Regions from separate parts of the Pseudomonas sp. 9.2(2024) genome, predicted to be linked through region 2. Evidence: predicted binding sites of a transcription regulator. Region 2 holds the regulator's gene; each other region holds the start of a gene.
The links. Region 2 encodes FliA, which starts transcription of late flagellar genes. Its sites were predicted from a motif close to CTAAAGTTTNNNNNNNNNNNGCCGNTAA; they were not measured.
Positions count from the first base shown of each region.

Region 1: the regulator FliA is predicted to act here: its motif matches at 5,141-5,168, upstream of ABFB52_RS24325 (methyl-accepting chemotaxis protein).
Region 3: the regulator FliA is predicted to act here: its motif matches at 4,376-4,403, upstream of ABFB52_RS02840 (methyl-accepting chemotaxis protein).

Region 1 is NZ_CP155585.1:5,405,359-5,412,953, reverse strand. It holds gene ABFB52_RS24350 (hypothetical protein) at 17-295, shown strand; gene ABFB52_RS24345 (1-acyl-sn-glycerol-3-phosphate acyltransferase) at 345-1,508, opposite strand; gene ABFB52_RS24340 (CPXCG motif-containing cysteine-rich protein) at 1,649-1,831, shown strand; gene ABFB52_RS24335 (DUF2007 domain-containing protein) at 1,841-2,101, shown strand; gene ABFB52_RS24330 (SOS response-associated peptidase) at 2,139-2,762, shown strand; gene ABFB52_RS24325 (methyl-accepting chemotaxis protein) at 2,964-5,105, opposite strand; gene ABFB52_RS24320 (M48 family metallopeptidase) at 5,369-6,187, shown strand; gene ABFB52_RS24315 (TMEM165/GDT1 family protein) at 6,232-6,816, opposite strand; yybP-ykoY riboswitch at 6,905-7,027, opposite strand; gene ABFB52_RS24310 (class I SAM-dependent methyltransferase) at 7,068-7,595, opposite strand, start outside.
Region 2 is NZ_CP155585.1:2,009,287-2,016,881, forward strand. It holds gene flhF (flagellar biosynthesis protein FlhF) at 1-1,103, shown strand, start outside; gene fleN (flagellar synthesis regulator FleN) at 1,217-2,047, shown strand; gene fliA (RNA polymerase sigma factor FliA) at 2,044-2,784, shown strand; gene ABFB52_RS09040 (chemotaxis response regulator CheY) at 2,952-3,323, shown strand; gene ABFB52_RS09045 (protein phosphatase CheZ) at 3,342-4,130, shown strand; gene ABFB52_RS09050 (chemotaxis protein CheA) at 4,170-6,440, shown strand; gene ABFB52_RS09055 (chemotaxis response regulator protein-glutamate methylesterase) at 6,490-7,595, shown strand, end outside.
Region 3 is NZ_CP155585.1:629,986-637,580, forward strand. It holds gene ABFB52_RS02825 (DUF3999 domain-containing protein) at 1-393, shown strand, start outside; gene ABFB52_RS02830 (class 1 fructose-bisphosphatase) at 589-1,599, shown strand; gene ABFB52_RS02835 (DUF924 family protein) at 1,603-2,205, shown strand; gene ABFB52_RS02840 (methyl-accepting chemotaxis protein) at 2,408-4,300, opposite strand; gene ABFB52_RS02845 (hypothetical protein) at 4,583-4,837, shown strand; gene ABFB52_RS02850 (lipocalin family protein) at 4,869-5,438, shown strand; gene ABFB52_RS02855 (formimidoylglutamate deiminase) at 5,612-6,976, opposite strand; gene hutC (histidine utilization repressor) at 7,123-7,595, shown strand, end outside.

The sequences.
Region 1 (7,595 bases), 2.9 Mb from region 2:
TAGATTGAGGTCTGTGATGTCGCTGCACTTGATGACGCTGTTTACCGCCCATCCCGCCAAACTGATCAACCTGCTGGCCCTTTTGCTGGCCTTCCCCGGCAGTTGGCTGCTGCACGCGACCCGCCGCCGTGAACAACGGGCGATGGCCAGTATCGCGGCCCAGCGTCAGAGTCAGCCGGATCAGGAACCGGTGCTGGATTGGGCGACCCTGCGCATGAACCGCTTCTTCTACCGCTTCGGTTTTGCCTGCCTGGGCCTGGCATTGCTGGTGTCCTGGATCAGTACCCGCTTCTGAACGAAGAACGGCGCCCGAAGGCGCCGTTTTTGTCTCTTGCCGAAACCGCTTACAGCGGCAGGCCAGCCTTGACCCGGTACTGATTGCGCACCGGCGTCGCATATTGCAGCACCAGATACGGACGATGCTCCTCGGGGCAGGCGTCCAGACGGTTCTGCCATTCTTCCTGGGCCTTGGCCAGTTCTTCGGCGCCAAACACCTCGGCAGCCTTCGGTACGTTCAGCTGGGGATCGGCATCGGCCCACTGCGCGTACGCCAGGTAGTGCACCGGGAACAACCGGTAGCCACCGAGAATCTGCTTGTCCATCTCGACCGCCAATTGCTTGGTGTCCTCGAACAGCTCGGTGATCGGCGCGGCGAAGTTCACGTGCACCCGGCCCTTGTAGCCGGTGATGCCCTTGGCAATGCTCACGTCATCCTCGCCCGGTGCCTTGCTGTAGGTGCCGGTGGTGGCGCGGATGTACAGCTCGCGGGCCTTGGCCTGGTCGCACGGATCGTATTCGTAGCTGATCGACACCGGGGTCAGGTTCAGCGACTGAATGACTTCGCCGAACGGCTCGTCCTTGCGGCTCATGTGGAACATCTTGAGGATCGCCGACTCGGTACGGTCGTCGCCATCCTTCGCGCGGCCTTCGGCCTGGGCGATCCAGATCGAGGCGCAGTCATTGCGGATCGAGTGGTTGATGTAGGCCGACAGCAGTTGGTAAGCGGCCATTTTCTCGCGGCGCCCGGTGATCGAGCGATGCACGATGAAGCTCTTGTTCAAGCGCATCAGGTCGCTGACGAACGGCTTTTGCAGCAGGTTGTCGCCAATCGCGATGCGCGGGGTCGGCAGGCCGGCGTGGTACACGGCGTAGTTGACGAAGGCCGGGTCCATCACGATGTCGCGGTGGTTGGCGATGAACAGATAAGCGCTGCCGGACTTGAACTGCTCGACACCGGTGTAGGTCACGCCGTCGGTGGCGCGCTCGATGGTGTGGTCGACGTAGAACTCGACCTTGTCCTGCAAAGTGGCCACGGAGGTCACGTCGGCAAACTCACGACGCAGCCGATGGGCTATAAGTGGTTTGAGCATCCAGCCGAAGGCACCGGCAAAACGCGGGAAGCGGAAGTGGGTGAGGATATCTAGAAACGCCTTGTCGCCGAGCAGTCGCGCCAGTACCGCAGGTACTTCGCTGTCGTCGTAAGGTCGGATGGCATCGAATTCGCCCATCATGCTCTCTTGTTGGAAACGGCTAGGGTAAGTAAAGGTTTTGATCGAAAACCAACGGGGCACGGTCTGAAAAAGTAGCCAGACAAAAATAGCCCTGCAAAGACCGGCGATTATACGCACAAGTCACCCGGGAGACCGCGATGCTGGAAAGCGCAGTATATGAATGTCCGTATTGTGGTGAAGAGGTCGAGACGACCGTGGATCTCTCCGGTGGCGACCAGACCTATATTGAAGACTGTCAGGTGTGCTGTCGGCCGATCACCTTTGTGTTGCAGGTCCATGGAGAGGACTGGTTTCTGGAAGTCTTCAGCGAAAACGAGTGAGGCGCGCCCATGCAGCGAATCTACGAGCCGGAAAACCTGATGGAAGGCGAGATGCTCAAGGGCATGCTCGCCAGCGAGGGCATCGAGGCGCATCTGGTCGGGCGCGATCTGCTGGGCGGCACGGGGGAGTTGCCGATCTTCGGACTGCTGGGCCTGTCGGTCGATAACGACCAGGCCGAATACGCCCGCGAGCTGATCAGTGCGTACAATGCCGCGCTGCCGCTGCCCGGCGATGAACCGGACAGTTATCCCGGGACGCTGGTCTGTTAGGCTGGCGTTCGTTTTATTTGTGAGTCGTGCTGCCCCCATGTGTGGACGTTATGCCCTGTTTCGCTGGAACCGCGATTTCGCGAACCTGCCCGGTTTTCCTGCCGATCAGCAGGCGCAGTGGAACATTTCCCCCAACGATTCGGTGTTGATGCTACGCGCCGAACCCGACGGCCAGCGCACGCTGGCCCGTGCCCGTTGGGGGCTGACACCGCCATGGCTGACCGACATGTCGCGCACCCCGGCCCATGCCAGGGCCGAAACCGTTGCCGAACAGCCGATGTTCCGCGAAGCCCTGCGCCTGCGCCGCTGCCTGCTGCCGGCCAACGGTTTTTACGAATGGCGCGGCAACGTACGCAAGCGGCCGTACTGGCTGACACCGGGGGAAGGGGCGTCGTTGTTTTTTGCGGCGATCTGGGAAGCGTATCCGGTGCAGGAACAGGTGTGGCTGAGCACGGCGGTGATCACTCAGTCAGCGGCCAGTCAGCGCCGGCCGTTGATTCTCGATGAGGCGGGGCAGGCGGCATGGCTTGATCCCGAGACGCCGCTGCATGTCCTGCAAGGTTTGCTCGCCAGCGAGCCCGCTGCCTTGCGCGAGCGGGTGCTGGCGAATCTGGTCAATGATCCGAAGCTCAACGGGCCGGAGTGTCTGACTCCGGCCTAGCAGCAGATCAAGAGCCCCCCTCACCCTAACCCTCTCCCGGAGGGAGAGGGGACTGACCGAGAGATATTGCAGTAATACACCGACTTGAAAGTTCTTTGCTGAATCCATAATCGACACTAATTACCAGGTCGATGTATGACGGAAGACAGCTCGGTCGGCTCCCTCTCCCTCCGGGAGAGGGCTGGGGTGAGGGGGTGGCTCTTAAACCTTGAACTGGTTGATCAACCGCCGCTGCTGCTCCGCCAGTTTGGTCAGATCGGCACTCGCCGAACTCGACTCATCCGCGCCACCGGCCACTTCATTGGCCACCTGACCGATATTGATCACGTTGCGGTTGATGTCATCGGCCACCGCGCTCTGTTCTTCGGCGGCGCTGGCGATCTGGGTGTTCATGTCGTTGATCACCGATACCGCCTGAGTAATGGTCTCCAGCGCCTCGGCTGCCTTGGCCGCGTGCTGCACGCTTTCGTCGGTACGATTCTGGCTGTCTTCCATGACCCGCACCACATCGCGGGTGCCCTGTTGCAGTTGCTGGATCATGCTCTGGATTTCTTCGGTGGCCTTCTGGGTTTTCTGCGCCAGGTTGCGCACTTCATCGGCCACCACCGCAAAACCGCGTCCTTGTTCACCGGCGCGGGCCGCTTCGATCGCCGCGTTGAGGGCCAGCAGGTTGGTCTGCTCGGCGATTCCGCGAATGGCGATCAGGATCGCGTTGATGTTTTCGCTGTCCTTGGCCAGGTTCTGCACCACGTCCACGGCCTTGCCGATTTCTACGGCCAGCACGCCGATCGAATTCGACGTGTCGCGCACGATCTGCATGCCCTGACTGGCGGCCTGATCGGCGTGGCTGGCGGCTTGTGCCGCTTGGGTCGCGTTGCGCGCCACGTCCTGCGCGGTGGCGGTCATTTCCTGCACGGCGGTGGCGACCTGATCGATCTCGGCCATCTGTTTCTGTATGCCGATATTGGTCCGGATCGCGATGTCGGCCGTGTGCTCCGAGGAATCGCTGACGCTCTGTACCGACGACACTACCTGCGTGATCATCCCCTGCAATTTGGCGAGGAAGGTATTGAAGCCTTTGGCGATTGAACCGAGTTCGTCATTGCGATCACTGGTCAAACGACGGGTCAGATCACCTTCGCCCTGGGCGATGTCATCGAGCATGGTCACCATTTGCTTCAGCGGACGGGCGATGCCGTGGCCCACCAGCCAGATCACCAGCAAGCCGAGACCGGCAATGATCAGACCGACCATGGCCATGCCGAAGGTGTCGGATTTGCGCTGGGCGTCGAGGTCACCTTGCAGCTTTTGCAGGTCGGCCATCACCGCGTCGAGCGGCAGTTGCAGCATCAGCGTCCAGCGCGCGTCGGTCTGGCCGATGCCGAACGGCAGGTACAACTCGATCCGGCCTTGCTCTTTATTGACGGTGTACGTCACTTCGCCGCGCTTGAGATTGGCCATGTTGGCAATCTGTTGGGCGTCGAGGATGTCGCTGACCTTCTCGCCGAATTTGCTCGGGTCCTTGGTGTAGGCGACGATCCGGCCGTTGCCGCCGATCAGGGCCATCTGTCCGGCGCCGCTGTACAGTTTCTGGTTGGCGCCCAGGAGCATTTCCTGGATGAAGTTCACCGACAGGTCGGCGCCGACGATGCCCTGGAACGCGCCGTTGAGCATGATCGGTTCAATAAAGGAGGCGAGCATGACGATCTTGTCGCCGACCTTGTACGGGGCCGGATCGATCACGCAGGATTTTTTGGTTTCCTTCGAGCACAGGTAGTACTCGCTGGCGCGCACGCCGGTGGACAGGACTTTCTGGTCGTCGACGTCCACCAGTTTGTCCAGACCGAGGGTGCCATCGTCGTTGCGGAACCACCACGGCAGGAAACGCCCGTTGGCGGCGTCGATACCGACCACGCTGGTGCCGACGTAGGCCGAATCGTTGTGGTCGAGTGCGTTCTTTTCCCAACCGATGTAGGTGCCGAGAATCTTCGGGTTCTTCTCGACGTTTTCCTTGATCAGGCTGATCAGTTGCTCACGGCTGACGGTCAGTCGCGGCTGGCCATCGGCGCCCGGCGTGCCGAGCAGGGCGTTGACGCGCACCAGCCCACCGGCAATCAGAAGCGGCGCTTCCAGTTCGCGCTGGATCTGGCTGACCTGGGTTTGTGCCAGCGAGGTCAGGCGCTGTTCGATGACTTGCTCGAACTGGGCCTGGGTCCGTTGCTGGACCATTTCCTGGGTGCGGGCACCGGAGAACAGCGCGTACAGCACCAGCGCGGCGACTACGCTGAGTACGATGGCGCCGGCCAGGGCGGCTACGGAAAACTGGATCGACTTGAACTTCATGGGAGCTCCGCACGCGAGAGGACGTCTGCGCTGCTGTATCGGCAGCCACTATTGCGCCATGAGGTAAAGGGGGAGTAATTGCAGCGCAATGTCGCAAATGGATCAGTGCGCGACGCAGTTGCAGCGGGCCTGGTGGCGGATGTGAATTTTTTCCTACAGGTCTGGCGGGAGTTTTCTGAAAGTAGATGCAACACGTCCATTGTATCTGGCGTCGATACAATTACCCGCCTAGGATACGCGACAGGTTTTCAGGGAGCTTTTGAATGAACAAGACATTGGTTGTAAGTGCACTGAGCGCAGCGCTGTTGCTGGCCGGTTGTCAGTCGGTCAACACCACCAGCGGCGGTGCCGTGGGCGTGGAGCGCAAGCAGTACATGTTCAGCATGCTGTCCTCGCAAGAGGTCGACCAGATGTATGCCCAGTCCTACCAGAAGACCGTGGGCGAGGCGTCCACCAAAGGCGTGCTGGACAAGACCAGCAACGATGCCAAACGCATTCAGGCCATCGCCAACCGGCTGATCGCCCAAGCACCGAATTTCCGTCCGGATTCGGCGCAGTGGAAATGGGAAGTGAATCTGATCAAGAGTGACGAGCTCAACGCCAACTGCGGTCCTGGCGGCAAGATCATTTTCTACACCGGGCTGATCGACAGCCTGAAACTTACCGACGATGAAATCGCCGCGGTCATGGGTCATGAAATCGCCCACGCCCTGCGCGAGCATGGTCGTGAAGCCATGTCCAAGGCCTATGGCATCGAAATGGCCAAGCAGGGTGCCGGTGCGTTGCTCGGCCTGGGTCAGGACAGCCTGGCGCTGGCCGACACTGTGGCCAACTACGGCATGACGCTGCCCAACAGCCGCGCCAACGAAAACGAGGCTGACCTGATCGGTCTGGAACTGGCAGCTCGTGCCGGCTACAACCCGAACGCCGCCATCACGTTGTGGAACAAGATGAGCAAGGCATCCGAAGGGGCCCCTCCGGAGTTCATGAGCACTCACCCGGCGTCGTCCAGCCGGATCGCTTCGCTGGAAGCGGCAATTCCGAAGGTCATGCCGCTTTACGAGAAAGCGCCCAAGTCCTGAAACCATGATCGCTCCCGCACTCGGTGCGGGAGCGATCTGCCGGATCAAACCCAGCCGCTGCTCTGCGTCGCCTTGTACACCGCGACGATCGCCAGGATCAGGAACGCCGAGGCGGCCAATCGACGGATCAGGGTCAACGGCAGTTTCTCCGCCGCAAAATTACCCGCCAGTACCACCGGCACGTTGGCAATCAGCATCCCCGCCGTCGTACCGATAATCACCAGCCACAGCTCCGGGTATTGCGCGGCCAGCATCACGGTGGCGATCTGAGTCTTGTCGCCGATTTCCGCGAGGAAGAACGCAATCAGCGTGGTCAGGAATGGCCCGAACTTGCGGGCGGTGCTGGCTTCATCGTCGTCCATCTTGTCCGGTACCAGCGTCCACAGGGCGGTAGCGGCGAAGCTCGCGGCGAGAATCCAGTGCAGGACGGAATCGGAGAAGAAGCTGCCGAACCAGGCGCCGACCGCACCGGCTGCCGCGTGGTTGGCCAGGGTCGCAGCGACGATACCGGCAATGATCGGCCAGGGTTTGCGGAAGCGAGCGGCGAGAATCAGCGCGAGCAGTTGCGTCTTGTCGCCGATTTCGGCCAAGGCAACGATTGCGGTGGGAACGAGTAACGAGTCCAGCATCAGGATTTCCTAAGGGGCGGGTCGACACGGCTATGACACGTACAGCCTTCCCGCCCCGGGTAAGGTGTGCGTGTCATAGGTCTTGTCAAACCCTGCGATCCGTCTGCTGCGGACGCTTGGGTCGCATACGCCATGATCTGAGGATCAAGTATGTTGACGTATGCCGGACGAGCTTGGCGCTCGTGGGAGACTACTCCCCTAGGACGGAGCGGATTCTGCCTAGGCAGAACCCATTCGGCAAGTGCTAATTTTCAGCCGCGCTTGGCCCGGTAAATCCGGAAACCATTGCCTTCGGCCTTGATCGCGCAGACCCCGAGATGCTCTTCGATCAACGGTTGATACTTCAGGAAACTGTTGGCAACCAGGCGAAGTTCGCCGCCGTTTTTCAGATGTTTGGCTGCTTTTCGCAGCAAGTTCTCGGTGGCGAAATAATCGGTGTGCACGCCGACGTGGAATGGCGGGTTGCTCAGAATCGCGTTCAAACCCATCGGCGCGGCGTCGATGCCGTCACCGGTCAGTACCTCGGCTTCCAGACCGTTGGCCGCCAGGGTCAGCCGGCTGCTGGCGGCGGCGAAGGCATCAACGTCGAGCAACGTGACCTGATTGTGCGGGTAACGACGCTTTACCGCCGCACCGAGTACGCCGGCGCCGCAACCGAAGTCCAGCAGATGACCGCTTGGCAGTTTGTCCAGGTGCTCCAGCAGCAGGGCGCTGCCGCGATCCAGTCGGCCGTGGCTGAACACGCCCGGCAGGCTGATGACTTTCAACGGGCCTTCGGC
Region 2 (7,595 bases):
TGCGTGGCGAAGCCGACGGCAACACCAATCGCCAGTTGTTCGCCGGGCTGCCGTTGACGGCCGGCCTGCCGCTGACCGCTGCCGAGCCGCTGACCGAACCGACCTACGAAGCTCCGGCCCGTCCTGCACCGGCGCCTGCAGCGGTTTCCGCTGGCGTCGACCCGCGTGCTCTGGACTCGATGCGTTTCGAGCTCAACAGCCTGCGCGAACTGATGGAAGTGCAACTCGGCACCCTGGCCTGGAACCAGCTGCAAGGCAGCCGTCCGGCCCAGGCCAATCTGTACCGTCGTCTGCAACGCATCGGTTTGTCCGGCCCGTTGTCCCGTGATCTGCTGTCGATGATCACCGAGATCGACGAACCGCGTCAGGCCTGGCGCATGCTGCTGGCGCACCTGGCACGAATGATTTCCGTACCGGAAGTCGAGCCGCTGGAAGAGGGTGGGGTGATTGCCATGGTCGGTCCTGCCGGCATGGGCAAGACCACCACGCTGGCCAAACTGGCCGCCCGCTACGTGCTCAAGTACGGCGCGCAGAACATCGCGCTGGTGAGCATGGACAGTTTCCGTATCGGCGCACAGGAGCAGCTCAAGACACTGGGCCGCATCCTCAATGTGTCGGTGACCCACGTCGATCCGGGCCAGTCCCTGGTGCAGGCGCTGGATCCACTGCTGCGCAAACGCGTGGTGCTGATCGATACCGCCGGCCTGCAAGCCAGCGATCCGGCCCTGCGCATGCAGCTGGAAAGTCTGGCCGGTCGTGGCATTCGCTCAAAAAATTATCTGGTCTTGGCAACCACCAGCCAGAAACAGGTTCTAACCGCCGCTTATCACAGTTACAAGCGTTGCGGGCTGGCCGGCTGCATCCTGACTAAACTGGATGAGACGGCCAGCCTTGGCGAAGTGCTGAGCCTGGCGATCAGTCATGAACTGCCGGTCGCCTACCTGACCGACGGCCCACGGATTCCGGATGATCTGCATCTGCCGCGCCGTCATCAACTGGTCAGCCGCGCCGTCAGCGTGCAAATGCAGGAAGAACCCAGCGAAGAAGCCATGGCTGACATGTTCGCTGATATCTACCACAGTCCGACCAAGCAGGTTGGCTGAGGTAATGAACCGTTTTTGTACCTACATCGATGGTCTGCCATGCATTGTTCCGGTTGTGAACGCGCAGCCAGTAATGTGGCCTCCGTCTATGCAAGACAAGGTAAAGAAATAACATGGGCAGCATGCATCCCGTACAGGTGATCGCGGTGACCGGCGGCAAAGGTGGCGTCGGCAAGACTAATGTGTCAGTGAACTTGTCCCTGGCGCTGGCAGAGCTTGGCCGTCGGGTCATGCTGCTGGACGCCGACCTGGGGCTGGCGAACGTCGACGTTCTGCTGGGCCTCACACCCAAACGCACCCTGGCCGACGTGATCGAAGGCCGCTGCGAGCTGCGCGACGTGCTGTTGCAAGGCCCCGGCGGAATCCGCATCGTGCCGGCCGCTTCCGGCACCCAGAGCATGGTTCACCTGAGCCCGGCCCAGCATGCCGGCCTGATTCAGGCGTTCAGCGACATCGGCGACAATCTCGACGTACTGGTGATCGACACCGCTGCGGGTATTGGTGACTCGGTAGTCAGTTTCGTTCGCGCAGCCCAGGAAGTGTTGCTGGTGGTCTGTGACGAGCCGACCTCGATCACCGACGCCTACGCGCTGATCAAACTGCTGAACCGCGATTACGGCATGAATCGCTTCCGCGTCCTGGCCAACATGGCCCAGAGCCCGCAGGAAGGTCGCAATCTGTTCGCCAAGTTGACCAAGGTCACGGATCGCTTCCTCGACGTCGCCCTACAATACGTCGGCGCGGTGCCCTACGACGAAAGCGTGCGCAAGGCGGTGCAGAAGCAGCGTGCGGTCTATGAAGCCTTCCCGCGTTCCAAGTGCGCACTGGCGTTCAAGGCGATCGCACAGAAGGTCGACACCTGGCCGCTGCCCGCCAACCCGCGCGGCCACCTCGAATTTTTCGTCGAGCGCCTCGTGCAGCAAACGGCAGGACCTGTGCTATGACCGCCAGCGGTATGAATTTCTACAAGAAGTCGGCGCGTGACGCGCAGTACGAGCTGATCGAGCGTTACGCGCCACTGGTCAAACGCATCGCCTACCACTTGCTGGCGCGATTGCCGGCCAGTGTGCAGGTCGAAGACCTGATCCAGGCCGGGATGATCGGCCTGCTCGAAGTCTCGACCAAATACGACGCCAGCAAGGGCGCCAGTTTTGAAACGTACGCGGGCATCCGGATCCGCGGTGCGATGCTCGATGAAGTCCGTAAGGGGGACTGGGCGCCACGCTCGGTTCACCGCAATACCCGTATGGTCAGCGACGCAATTCGCTCGATTGAAGCTAAAACCGGCCGTGACGCTAAAGATCACGAAGTTGCGGCCGAACTCCAATTGAGTCTCGACGATTACTACGGGATTTTGAACGACACCCTGGGCAGCCGGCTGTTCAGTTTCGACGACCTGTTGCAGGACGGCGAACACGAAGGGCTGCACGAGGATGGCGCCAGTGCTCATCTGGAGCCGTCGCGCGATCTGGAAGACGAACGTTTCCAGGCCGCGCTGGCGGACGCGATTGCCAATTTGCCGGAGCGTGAGCGACTGGTGTTGGCGCTGTACTACGACGAAGAGCTGAACCTCAAGGAGATCGGTGAAGTCCTTGGCGTCAGTGAATCGCGGGTCAGCCAGTTACACAGCCAGTGCGCGGCCCGCTTGCGGGGGCGTTTGGGGGAGTGGCGAGCGCGCTGAAGGCAGTGTGGGGACACTGCGAACGAGGCTGGTGCGGTGGTGAACGGCACCGGTCTCGATCTGTCGTGCTCCAGACAGTCATCGAGTGTTTTGCCGGATTGATTGAAATGGCGCGTCCAGGTGCTGGGCGCGTTTAAGACTGCTTGGAGGTCGAATTGAACAAAGACATGAAAATCCTCATCGTTGATGACTTCTCAACGATGCGGCGGATCATCAAGAACCTGTTGCGTGATCTGGGGTTCACCAACACCGTTGAAGCCGACGATGGCACCACTGCCATTCCGGTACTCAACAGCGGCAGCATCGACTTTCTGGTGACCGACTGGAACATGCCCGGCATGACCGGTATCGACCTGCTGCGCCACGTGCGTGCCGATGAAAAGCTCAAGCACCTGCCAGTGCTGATGGTGACCGCTGAAGCCAAGCGCGAGCAGATCATCGAAGCGGCCCAGGCCGGCGTTAACGGCTACGTGGTCAAACCTTTCACGGCCCAGGCGTTGAAAGAAAAAATCGAGAAGATTTTCGAACGCATCGGCTGATGAACGCGCGGGGGAGCTATGGAGCATAACGAATCTTCACAGGGCGATTTTGAGTCGACCCTGAAAAAACACGCGGTCGAACTGGTCGAGAGCCTTGAAAAAGGCAAGTTCGGCGACGCTGTGCAACTGATCCATGAGCTCAATCAGACCCGTGACCGTGGCCTGTACCAGGAAGTGGGCAAGCTCACGCGTGAACTGCACAGTGCGATCGTCAATTTCCAGATCGATCCGCACATGCCGCAGGCTGAGGAAGTGTCGCAAATCACCGACGCTACCGAGCGCCTGAGCTACGTGGTCAAACTGACCGAAGCTGCCGCCAACCGCACCATGGATCTGGTGGAAAGCGCGACCCCTGTGGTCAATGGCCTGGCTGACGAAGCCCAGGCCTTGAGCGCCGATTGGGGCCGCTTCATGCGCCGTGAGGTCGGGGCTGAAGAGTTCCGTGAACTGGCGCGCCGGGTCGACGGTTTTCTGGCACGCAGCAGCGCGGACAACCGCGCGGTGTCGAGCAATCTGAACGACATTCTGCTCGCCCAGGATTACCAGGACCTCACAGGCCAGGTGATCAAGCGCGTGACCCAATTGGTCACCGAAGTCGAAAGCAACCTGCTCAAGCTCGTGCTCATGGCCAGCCAGGTGGACCGCTTTGCGGGCATCGAACATGACCGTGCGGCGATGCTTGCTGAAAAAGATCCACAAAAACATCTCTCGCAGGGTGAAGGTCCGCAGATTCATGCCGATAAACGAGAAGACGTTGTGTCCGGTCAGGACGATGTGGACGATTTGCTATCCAGCCTTGGATTTTGAGTTTTTTTGGGTTTTTAGACCTGTAGGAGCACCCCATTAATGAGCTTCGGCGCCGATGAAGAGATCCTTCAGGATTTCCTGGTTGAGGCCGGCGAGATTCTTGAGCAACTGTCCGAACAACTGGTCGAGCTGGAAAGCCGCCCGGATGACGCAGATCTGCTCAACGCAATTTTTCGCGGTTTCCACACTGTAAAAGGGGGCGCCGGCTTCCTTCAGCTCAACGAGCTGGTGGAGTGCTGTCACATCGCCGAAAACGTGTTCGACATCCTGCGCAAGGGTGAACGACGCGTCGATGCAGAACTGATGGACGTGGTGCTCGAAGCGCTGGACGCGGTGAACAGCATGTTCAGCGAAGTCCGCGATCGCAGCCCGATCACCGCCGCCACCCCGGAACTGCTGGCCGCCCTGGCGCGTCTGGCCGAACCGCAATCGGCGGATGAAGCCCCGGCTTCGCCTGTCGCCGAGATGATCGAAGAACTGGTCGTCGAAGGTGATTCGGGTGACATCACCGATAACGAATTTGAACAGTTGCTGGACTCGCTGAACGCCGTCAAGGCCGAAGCCGAAGCCCCGGCGGCTGCCGCTGCACCTGCTTCCACCGAAGCGGCCAGCGATGAAATCACCGACGCCGAGTTCGAGTCGCTGCTCGACCAGTTGCATGGCAAAGGCCAGTTCGCGGCCGACGCCGTGGCACCGGCGGCCGCTGCACCTGCTGCTCCGGCGGCGGGCGACAGCTCGGACATCACCGACGACGAATTCGAGGCCTTGCTCGATCAGTTGCACGGCAAGGGCAACTTTGCCGTTGATGCGCTGGAGTCGGCGATTGCTTCGGTTCCTGCAACGGCTGCTCCGGCAGCGGCTGCGGCCGGTAGCGATCTGATCAGCGATCACGAGTTCGAATCGCTGCTCGACGATCTGCATGGCAAAGGCAAGTTCACTGACGTCGCCACCGGTGCCGTCGTGACGGCTGGCAATGCTTCTGCTGTTGCAGCGCCTGCTGCGAAGGCCCCGGCCGCTGCGGCAAAACCTGCTGCAAAAGCGCCTGAGCCGAAAGCCGAACCGGCCAAACCGGCTGCCGCTGCGGCACCGGCTCCGGCCCGTGCACCGGCGACGCCGCCACCGGAAAAACCGGCGAGCGAAGCCGAGACCACCGTGCGTGTGGACACTGCACGTCTCGACGAAATCATGAACATGGTCGGCGAGCTGGTACTGGTGCGTAACCGTCTGGTGCGCCTGGGCTTGAACAGCGGCGACGAGTCGATGCAGAAGGCCGTGTCGAACCTCGACGTGGTCACCGCCGACTTGCAGACCGCGGTCATGAAGACCCGGATGCAGCCGATCAAGAAAGTCTTCGGCCGCTTCCCGCGTCTGGTTCGCGACCTGGCACGCCAGCTCAAGAAAGAGATCAACCTGGAACTGGTGGGCGAAGAGACCGACCTCGACAAGAACCTCGTCGAGGCACTGGCCGACCCGCTGGTCCACTTGGTGCGCAACGCGGTTGACCACGGCATCGAGTCGCCGGAAGAACGTGAAGCTTCGGGCAAGGCCCGTGGCGGCAAGGTGATTCTGGCGGCCGAGCAGGAAGGCGACCACATCCTGCTGTCGATCTCCGACGACGGCAAAGGCATGGACCCGAACGTCCTGCGCGCCATCGCCGTGAAACGCGGTGTGATGGACAAGGATGCCGCCGATCGCCTGAGCGACACCGAGTGCTACAACCTGATTTTCGCCCCGGGTTTCTCGACCAAGACCGAGATCTCCGACGTGTCCGGCCGCGGTGTCGGCATGGACGTGGTGAAGACCAAGATTTCCCAGCTCAACGGTTCGATCAACATCTACTCGACCAAGGGCCAGGGCTCGAAGATCGTCATCAAGGTGCCGCTGACGCTGGCGATCATGCCGACCCTGATGGTGATGCTCGGCAACCAGGCGTTCGCGTTCCCGCTGGTGAACGTCAACGAAATCTTCCACCTCGACCTGTCGACCACCAACGTGGTGGATGGCCAGGAAGTGGTGATCGTGCGGGACAAGGCGCTGCCATTGTTCTACCTCAAGCGCTGGCTGGTCAGCTCTGCCGCTCACGAAGAGCAGCGCGAAGGCCATGTGGTGATCCTTTCGGTGGGCACCCAGCGGATCGGCTTCGTCGTCGATCAACTGGTCGGTCAGGAAGAAGTGGTCATCAAGCCATTGGGCAAGATGCTCCAGGGAACTCCGGGCATGTCCGGCGCCACCATCACCGGTGACGGCCGCATTGCACTGATTCTCGATGTTCCGAGCATGCTCAAGCGTTACGCCGCACGGCGTATTTGAATCCGGGGCGGCGGGGCGACAACGTCCCGCCGCACCTAATGGAGTGTTTATGGCAGTCAAAGTCCTGGTGGTGGACGATTCGGGTTTTTTCCGCCGCCGCGTCTCGGAAATTCTTTCAGCGGATCCGAGCATCCAGGTTGTCGGCACGGCAACCAACGGTAAAGAGGCGATCGATCAGGCCCTGGCCCTCAAGCCGGACGTGATCACCATGGACTACGAGATGCCGATGATGGATGGCATCACGGCCGTGCGGCACATCATGCAGCGCTGCCCGACCCCGGTGTTGATGTTCTCCTCGCTGACGCACGAAGGCGCCCGGGTCACCCTGGATGCGCTGGATGCCGGCGCGGTGGATTTCCTGCCGAAGAATTTCGAAGACATCTCCCGCAATCCGGAGAAGGTCAAGCAACTGCTGTGCGAGAAGGTTCACAGCATCTCGCGCAGTAACCGTCGTTTCAGTGCCTACAGTGCGCCGGCGCCTGCCGCGACACCTGCACCTGCGCCGACTCCGGCAGCAGCGCCGTCGAGCTTTGGCAGCCACAGTGCTCCGGCCCGTCCGGCACCTGCGCCTGCACCGACTCGCGCGCCAGCGGCCAGCGCTTCGTCGCCGGCCCCGAAACGCAAAAACTACAAGCTTGTGGCGATTGGTACATCGACCGGCGGCCCGGTAGCGCTGCAACGGGTTCTGACCCAGTTGCCGGCCAACTTCCCGGCACCGATCGTGCTGATCCAGCACATGCCGGCAGCCTTCACCAAGGCCTTCGCCGAACGTCTGGACAAGCTGTGCCGCATCAGCGTCAAGGAAGCCGAGGATGGCGACATCCTGCGTCCGGGCCTGGCGCTGCTGGCGCCGGGTGGCAAGCAGATGATGATCGATGGCCGTGGCGCGGTGAAAATCCTGCCGGGCGACGAGCGTCTGAACTACAAGCCGTGCGTGGACATCACCTTCGGTTCTGCAGCCAAATCCTACAGTGACAAAGTTCTGGCGGTGGTACTGACCGGCATGGGCGCCGACGGCCGTGAAGGCGCACGCCTGCTCAAGCAGGGTGGCAGCACGGTCTGGGCTCAGGACGAAGCCAGTTGCGTGATCTACGGCATGCCGATGGCCATCGTCAAAGCTGACCTCGCCGACGCGGTGTACAGCCTGGACGATAT
Region 3 (7,595 bases), 1.4 Mb from region 2:
GTGCAGCAGTTGAAACTGACGGTCGACGAACGCGGCGGCGGTCTCGGCGAGCAGGCGCCGAGCGTGAAATACGCGATGCGCGCCACTCAGGTTATCTTCCTCGCCCGGGGTGACGGGCCGTACAGCCTGGCGCTGGGCAATCCGACCGTGAAGACGGCGAACCTGCCGCTGACCACGCTGATCCCCGATTTCAAACCGGAGAAACTGGCCACGCTGGGCAAGGCCACGGTGCAGGGCGAAGCGCTGGCGACCCAGACTTCGACGGCCACCACCTCGGCCACGGCGGATACCAACTGGAAGAAATTCGGCCTGTGGGCGGTGTTGCTGCTCAGCGTGCTGTTTCTGGCGGCAATGGCTTTCAGTCTGCTGCGCAAGCCGCCGGCCAAGTCCTGAATAGGACGGGTGTGGCCTCTACACCCGTCGGGTTTCCAACTACGCTGAATCCGGTGCCTGAACTCTCTCGGTTCGATCACGTCTGATAGCAGGAATTGCACCCGACGCACGTTACCGGGCGTCATTGCTCGCTACGGTTTCAGACTCCCTGTAAACTGCGCGGGTTTTTAGCCCCCCATTCCACCGGAGCCGTCCATGTCCCGCGTTACCCTGAGTCGCTATTTGATTGAGCAGACCCGCAGCAACAACACTCCTGCCGATCTGCGCTTCCTGATCGAAGTGGTGGCGCGTGCCTGTAAAGAGATCAGCCACGCCGTGTCCAAAGGCGCCCTGGGCGGTGTTCTGGGCAGCATGGGCACGGAAAACGTGCAAGGCGAAGTGCAGAAGAAGCTCGACGTGCTGTCGAACGAAATCCTGCTCGAAGCCAACGAGTGGGGCGGTCACCTGGCCGGCATGGCGTCCGAAGAAATGGACAACGCCTACCAGATCCCGGGCAAATACCCGAAAGGCGCCTACCTGTTGGTATTCGACCCGCTGGACGGTTCGTCGAACATCGACATCAACGCCCCGGTCGGCACCATCTTCTCCGTGCTGCGTTGCCCGAACGAATACCTGAGCCAGAACGAAGCCCTGGATGAAAAGGCCTTCCTGCAGCCAGGCACTCAGCAAGTTGCCGCCGGTTATGCGATCTACGGCCCGCAAACCATGCTGGTGCTGACCCTGGGCCACGGTGTCAAAGGCTTCACCCTGGACCGCGAAATGGGCAGCTTCGTCCTGACCCACGAAGACATCACCATTCCTGAATCCACCCAGGAATTCGCCATCAACATGTCCAACCAGCGCCACTGGGAAGCTCCGGTACAACGCTATGTTTCGGAACTGCTGGCCGGTGAAGAAGGCCCGCTGAAAAAGAACTACAACATGCGTTGGGTTGCGGCGATGGTTGCCGACGTGCACCGCATCCTGACCCGTGGCGGTCTGTTCATGTACCCGCGCGACAGCCGCGAGCCGTCCAAGCCAGGCAAGCTGCGCCTGATGTACGAAGCCAACCCGATGTCGTTCCTGGTGGAACAGGCGGGCGGCGCTTCCACCGACGGTCACCAGCGCATTCTCGACATCAAGCCTGAAGGCCTGCACCAGCGCGTAGCGGTGTTCCTCGGCTCGAAAGAAGAAGTCGCCCGCGCCACGGCTTACCACAAGGAATAAACCATGAACGCGCCCTGGCAGCCGTTGCTCGATTGGTGGTTCGGTCATGCCGAATCAGCCACTGAAGTTTCGGCGCAACAGGGCAAGTTGTGGTTCGGCAAGAAAGGCAGCCAGGACCTCGAAGCGCGTGAGCGTTTCGGGGTCTTTGTCGATCAGGCTCTCGCTGGCGAATTGACCGAGTGGACGCAACGTCCCGAAGGCTGGCTGGCGGTGGTGCTGTTGCTCGACCAACTCCCGCGAATGATTTTTCGCGATACGCCCAAGGCTTTTTCCGGTGATCTACGGGCACAGAAACTGGTGGCTCAGGGGATTGCCGCAGACTTCGATCGGCAGTTGAAACCGATCCAGCGACTCTTCATCTACCTCGTCTTCGAACACTGCGAAAACCTCGCGGTGCAGAATGAAGCGGTCTCCCGATTCATCGAGCTGGTGGCGGAACAGCCGGAAGCGGAGCGCGGGGTGTTTGCCGACAACCTGGATTATGCCGAGCGGCATCAGCGGGTGATTGCGCGGTTTGGGCGGTTTCCGCATCGCAATGCGGTGTTGGGGCGGGAGTCTACGGTTGAGGAGTTGGCGTTTTTGAAAGAGCCGGGGTCGCGGTTTTAGGGCGATTTTCGGCAACCTCAAAAACCAGCCCTCACCCTAACCCTCTCCCGGAGGGAGAGGGGACTGACCGAGTTGGATGTTCGAGTTACGCTGACTTGAAATACCGAGTTGAACTCAGGTCTGGAAAGCGACAGAGATCGGCTCCCTTTCCCCTCGCCCCCTTGGGGGAGAGGGTTGGGGTGAGGGGGTAAGCTCTTGATCTTCAGATTCTGAAGCTACCCACCAACTGCTTCAGCCGAGCAGCCTGCTGCTCCAGATCCGCACAAGCCCGCAACGTCGCCTGCAAGTTCTCCACGCCTTCCTGGTTCAGCGTGTTGATCTCGTTGATATCGACGTTGATCGACTCGACCACCGCCGTCTGCTCTTCAGTCGCCGTCGCCACCGACTGGTTCATGCCGTCGATCTCGCCGATGCGCTGGGTCACGCTGCCCAGACGTTCGCCGGCCTGGTTGGCGATGCCGACGCTGCTTTCGCTCTCACGCTGGCTCTCGGTCATGATGCCGACCGCCTGACGCGCGCCGACTTGCAGCTCTTCAATCATCTTCTGCACTTGCTGCGCCGAATCCTGGGTGCGGTGTGCCAGGTTGCGCACTTCGTCGGCGACCACGGCGAATCCGCGACCGGCTTCACCGGCACGGGCCGCTTCGATGGCGGCGTTGAGCGCCAGCAGGTTGGTCTGCTGGGAGATGCTGGTGATCACTTCCAGAATCTGCCCGATGTTCACGGTGTTGCTGTTCAGGGTTTCGATGTTGCCGCAGGAGTCGCTGATCTTCGCCGACAGCTGCTGCATCGCGTGGATGGTTTTATCCACAACCTGCTGGCCGTCTTCGGCCAGGCTGCGCGCGTCGCTTGAGTGTTGCGAGGCGAGGGCAGCGTTCTGGGCGATTTCCTGGGCGGCGGCGCCGAGCTGGTTGATCGCGGCGGCCACGCTGTTGGTGCGCGAGGCCTGCTGGTCGGAGTTGAACATCGACGAGTTGGACGCCGCGACCACGCGCAGGGCGACTTCGTTGACCTGGCCGGTGGCCGAGGAGACTTCGCGGATCGAGGTGTGGATGCGCTCGACGAAACGGTTGAACGACAGCCCCAGCGCACCGAATTCATCATGGCCGTGGATGGTCAGGCGTTTGGTCAGGTCACCTTCGCCTTCGGCGATGTCGTGCATGGCGCGGCCCATGGTGAGCAGCGGCTGCATCAGCACGCGGATCAGCATGCCGAGCAGGGCGATGATGATCACCACGGCAATGACCATGGCGATCAGCGCCGAGGTGCGGAATTCGCTGAGCATCGAGAACGCGGTGTCCTTGTCCAGCACCAGCGCCACGTACCAGTCGGCCGACGGCACGCCGTTGACGTGGGTGAAGGAGATCAACTGGGTCTTGCCGTCGAACTCGACTTCTTTCAGGCCCGGGCTGACTTTCGGCGCACCGTTGGGATAGGCCTCGGCCAGAGTCTTGAGCACCAGTTTGCTGTCCGGGTGGATCAGGATCTTGCCGTCGGCGCCGACGATGAACGCGTGACCGTGGCCGCCGAAGTTCAGCGAGTTGATGATCGCGCTGACGCTGGACAGATCAATGTCGGCGCCGGCCACACCGATCATCTGGCCCTGGCGCTGCACCGGGGTAGCGACGGTGATCACCAGTTTGCCCGACGAGGCGGCGATGTACGGTTCGGTGACGATGGTCTGTTGCGCAGCGTTGGCCGCCTTGTACCAGCCACGGGCGCGCGGATCGTAATCCGGCGCGCGGTTGCCGGCCGGGACCGAGAACATCACGCCGTCGGCGCCGCCGAAGTAGCTGAGCTGGAAATTGCCGGTGTAGGCGGGCAGGTCGATGATGCGTTTCAGGCTGGCCGGGGCGTTGCCGTCGGCGACAACCTGTTGCGCCATCGATTGCAGCAACTGGATGCGGCTTTCCAGCCAGGTCTGGATGTTGCTGGTGGTCAGGCTGCCCAGTTCCTGCATCGACGCTTCGGTGCTGCTTTGCAGGGCTTCGCGCTGGCGATAGTCGTTGAACAAAATGAAACAGGCGAACGCAACGGCCACCACGAGGGCGGCAGCCAACAAGATCTTGTGGCTGAATTTCATGTTTCTGGTCATTAAGTGAGCTACCGCGAAGGGGCTGGTCAAGAAAGGGTGGCAATTTGCCACACTCTGGGGCTTTGCGCTGCTCTTATTTCGACCGCCGCGCGCCAAAGATTAGGCGCTTTTTGCTAAAAGCGACGAAATGCTCGATAGCCTTACAAACTGTCTGATTTACCGGCGAAAGACGGACGAGCGGGCTAACAAATAGCCATCCTCCCAGGGAACCAGACAGGGGTTTTCTCTTCTAAGCTTCTGGTTGGCGCCATGCCATCCCCCTTCCGTTCCAGGAGTTACACCATGTCGCTGCGATCTATCGCCCTTCTGTCGTTTTGCGTGCTGTTGGCCGCATGCAGCAAGGTCAATCAGGAAAACTATTCGAAGCTCTCGGCCGGCATGGCCAAGGCCGAAGTGGAGACGCTGCTTGGCAAGCCCACCGATTGCTCGGGCGCGCTCGGCATGTCCAGTTGCACCTGGGGCGACAAGAACAGCTTTATCAGCGTGCAGTACGCCGGTGACAAAGTGCTGATGTTTTCCGGCCAAGGCCTGAAGTAAACCGGGGCTACGCGCCCACGGGAGAAAAACAATGAAGCGGTTATTGCTTGTCCTTTTGGCCGGCCTGGTATTGGCCGGCTGCGCCACGTCCGGTGAAGATCCGCTGGCGCCGAAGACGGTCAACAGTGTCAATCTCAAGCGTTACCAGGGCACCTGGTACGAACTGGCGCGTCTGCCGATGTATTTCCAGCGCAACTGCGCGCAATCCGAAGCCCGTTATTCCCTAAAGCCCGACGGCAATATCGCGGTGTACAACCGCTGCCTGACGGCGGACTGGACGTGGGAAGAAGTCAAAGGCACGGCTTATCCACAGGTGCCGGGCAAGACCGACAAGCTGTGGGTCGAATTTGATACCTGGTTCTCGCGTCTGATTCCGGGTGTGGCGAAGGGTCAATACTGGGTGCTGTACGTCAGCGATGACTACAAGACCGCCCTCGTGGGCGACCCGAGTCGTCGCTACCTGTGGCTGTTGTCCCGCACGCCGACCGTCAACGGTGTGGTGCGTGAGGAACTGCTGAGCAAGGCGCGTCAGCAGGGTTATGACACCACGCGCCTGATCTGGCGTACTTCGGATCAGCAGATGGCCAAGACGTCCAACTGACTTCTCCTGTTCTGATCGTTCCCACGCTCCGCGTGGGAATGCCTCAATGGACGCTCTGCGTCCGCTTTTGGGACGCGGAGCGTCCCGGGCTGCATTCCCACGCAGAGCGTGGGAACGATCAGTAACAGAGGTGAAAAAAACCTGTGGAGGACAATCCCACAGGTTTTTTTGTGTCAGCCCAAAAGGTCTCGCAGGACCTGGGTAAAGGCGCGATTGCTGTCCTCTTCCCCGGCATGTCGCCCCTCGCGCACGACCCACTGACCGTTGACCAGCACGTCGCGCACCTGGCGATCGCCACCGGCAAACAGCCAGCGATTGAGAATCCCGTCACCGCTGGCCGTGGCCAGATAGGGATCGCTGCCATCGAGCACAATCCAGTCGGCACGCTTGCCGACTTCCAGCGCGCCGATCGGCTGGCCCAGCGCCTGAGCGCCACCGTCCAGCGCCGCGTCATACAGCGTACGGCCGACCATCGGCTGATCCGCGCCATACAAGCGATTGCGTCGCTGATCGCGCAGACGCTGGCCGTATTCCAGCCAACGCAATTCCTCTACCACGCTCAACGACACATGGCTGTCGGAACCAATTCCCATGCGCCCGCCCTGAGCGATGAAATCCACCGCCGGGAAAATCCCGTCGCCGAGGTTGGCCTCGGTGGTCAGGCACAGGCCGGCGATGGCGCGACTTTTGGCCATCAGCGTGACTTCTTCCGGATTGGCGTGGGTCGCGTGCACCAGGCACCAGCGCTGATCGACTTCGGTGTTTTCGTACAGCCATTGCAGCGGACGACGACCGCTCCAGCTCAGGCAGTCATCGACTTCCTTCTGCTGCTCGGCGATGTGGATGTGCACCGGGCATTGCTGGTCGCTGGCCGCCAGCACTTCGCTGATCTGCTGCGGCGTGACCGCGCGCAACGAGTGGAAGCACAGGCCCAGCGACTGCGCCTTTTGCTGCGCCAGCAGGGGTTGCAGACGCGATTGCAGATTCAGGTAATTTTCGGTGCTGTTGATGAAGCGGCGCTGGCCTTCGTTCGGGGTCTGGCCACCGAAACCGCTGTGGCTGTAGAGCACGGGCAGCAAGGTCAGGCCGATGCCGGCCGAGCTGGCCGCCTGGCTGATGCGTAACGCCAGTTCGGCCGGGTCGGCGTATGGCTGGCCGTTGTGATCGTGGTGGACGTAATGGAATTCGGCGACCGAGGTGTAACCGGCCTTGAGCATTTCGATGTACAGCTGACGGGCAATCACACCGAGCTGGTCGGGGCTGATTTTTCCGACGAGCCGGTACATCAGATCGCGCCAGGTCCAGAAACTGTCGTTGGGATTGCCGGCCACTTCCGCCAGTCCCGCCATCGCTCGCTGAAACGCGTGGGAGTGCAGATTCGGCATCCCCGGCAGCAGCGGACCGCTCAGCCGTTCGGCGCCATCTGCGGTGGAATCGGCCTGGATTCGGGTCAGCACGCCATCGGCGCTGACCTCGAGACGTACATTGTTGGCCCATCCGTTAGGCAGCAGCGCGCGTTCGGCAAAGAAGGCGGACATGGTTCAGCACCCCATCGTGTGTTATTTGTATATACATATACAGACGTTTGCCTGCCCGGTAAACTCCGGCAAGCTAGCAACTTTCATCCAATGAACAGGGATCCACCGTGCCGACTCCGCCTCCAGTCTCCCCGTTGGCCGCGAACATGGGCGACAGTCCGGCGCCCTTGTACGCCCGCGTCAAACAGATGATCACCCAGCAGATCGACAGCGGTAACTGGCCGCCGCATTACCGCGTGCCGTCGGAAAGCGAGCTGGTCAGCCAGTTGGGTTTCAGCCGCATGACCATCAACCGCGCGCTGCGGGAAATGACCGCCGACGGTCTGCTGGTGCGCATGCAAGGCGTCGGCACTTTTGTCGCCGAACCGAAGAGCCAGTCGGCGCTGTTCGAAGTGCACAACATCGCGGACGAAATCGCCTCCCGTGGCCATCGCCACACCTGTCAGGTCATCACACTGGAAGAAGAGGCCGCCGGTTCCGAACGTGCGCTGGCGCTGGACATGCGCGAAGGGCAGAAGGTCTTTCACTCGCTGATCGTGCATTACGAAAACGACATTCCGGTGCAGATCGAAGACCGTTTCGTCAACGCGTTGGTCGCCCCGGAATACCTCAAGCAGGA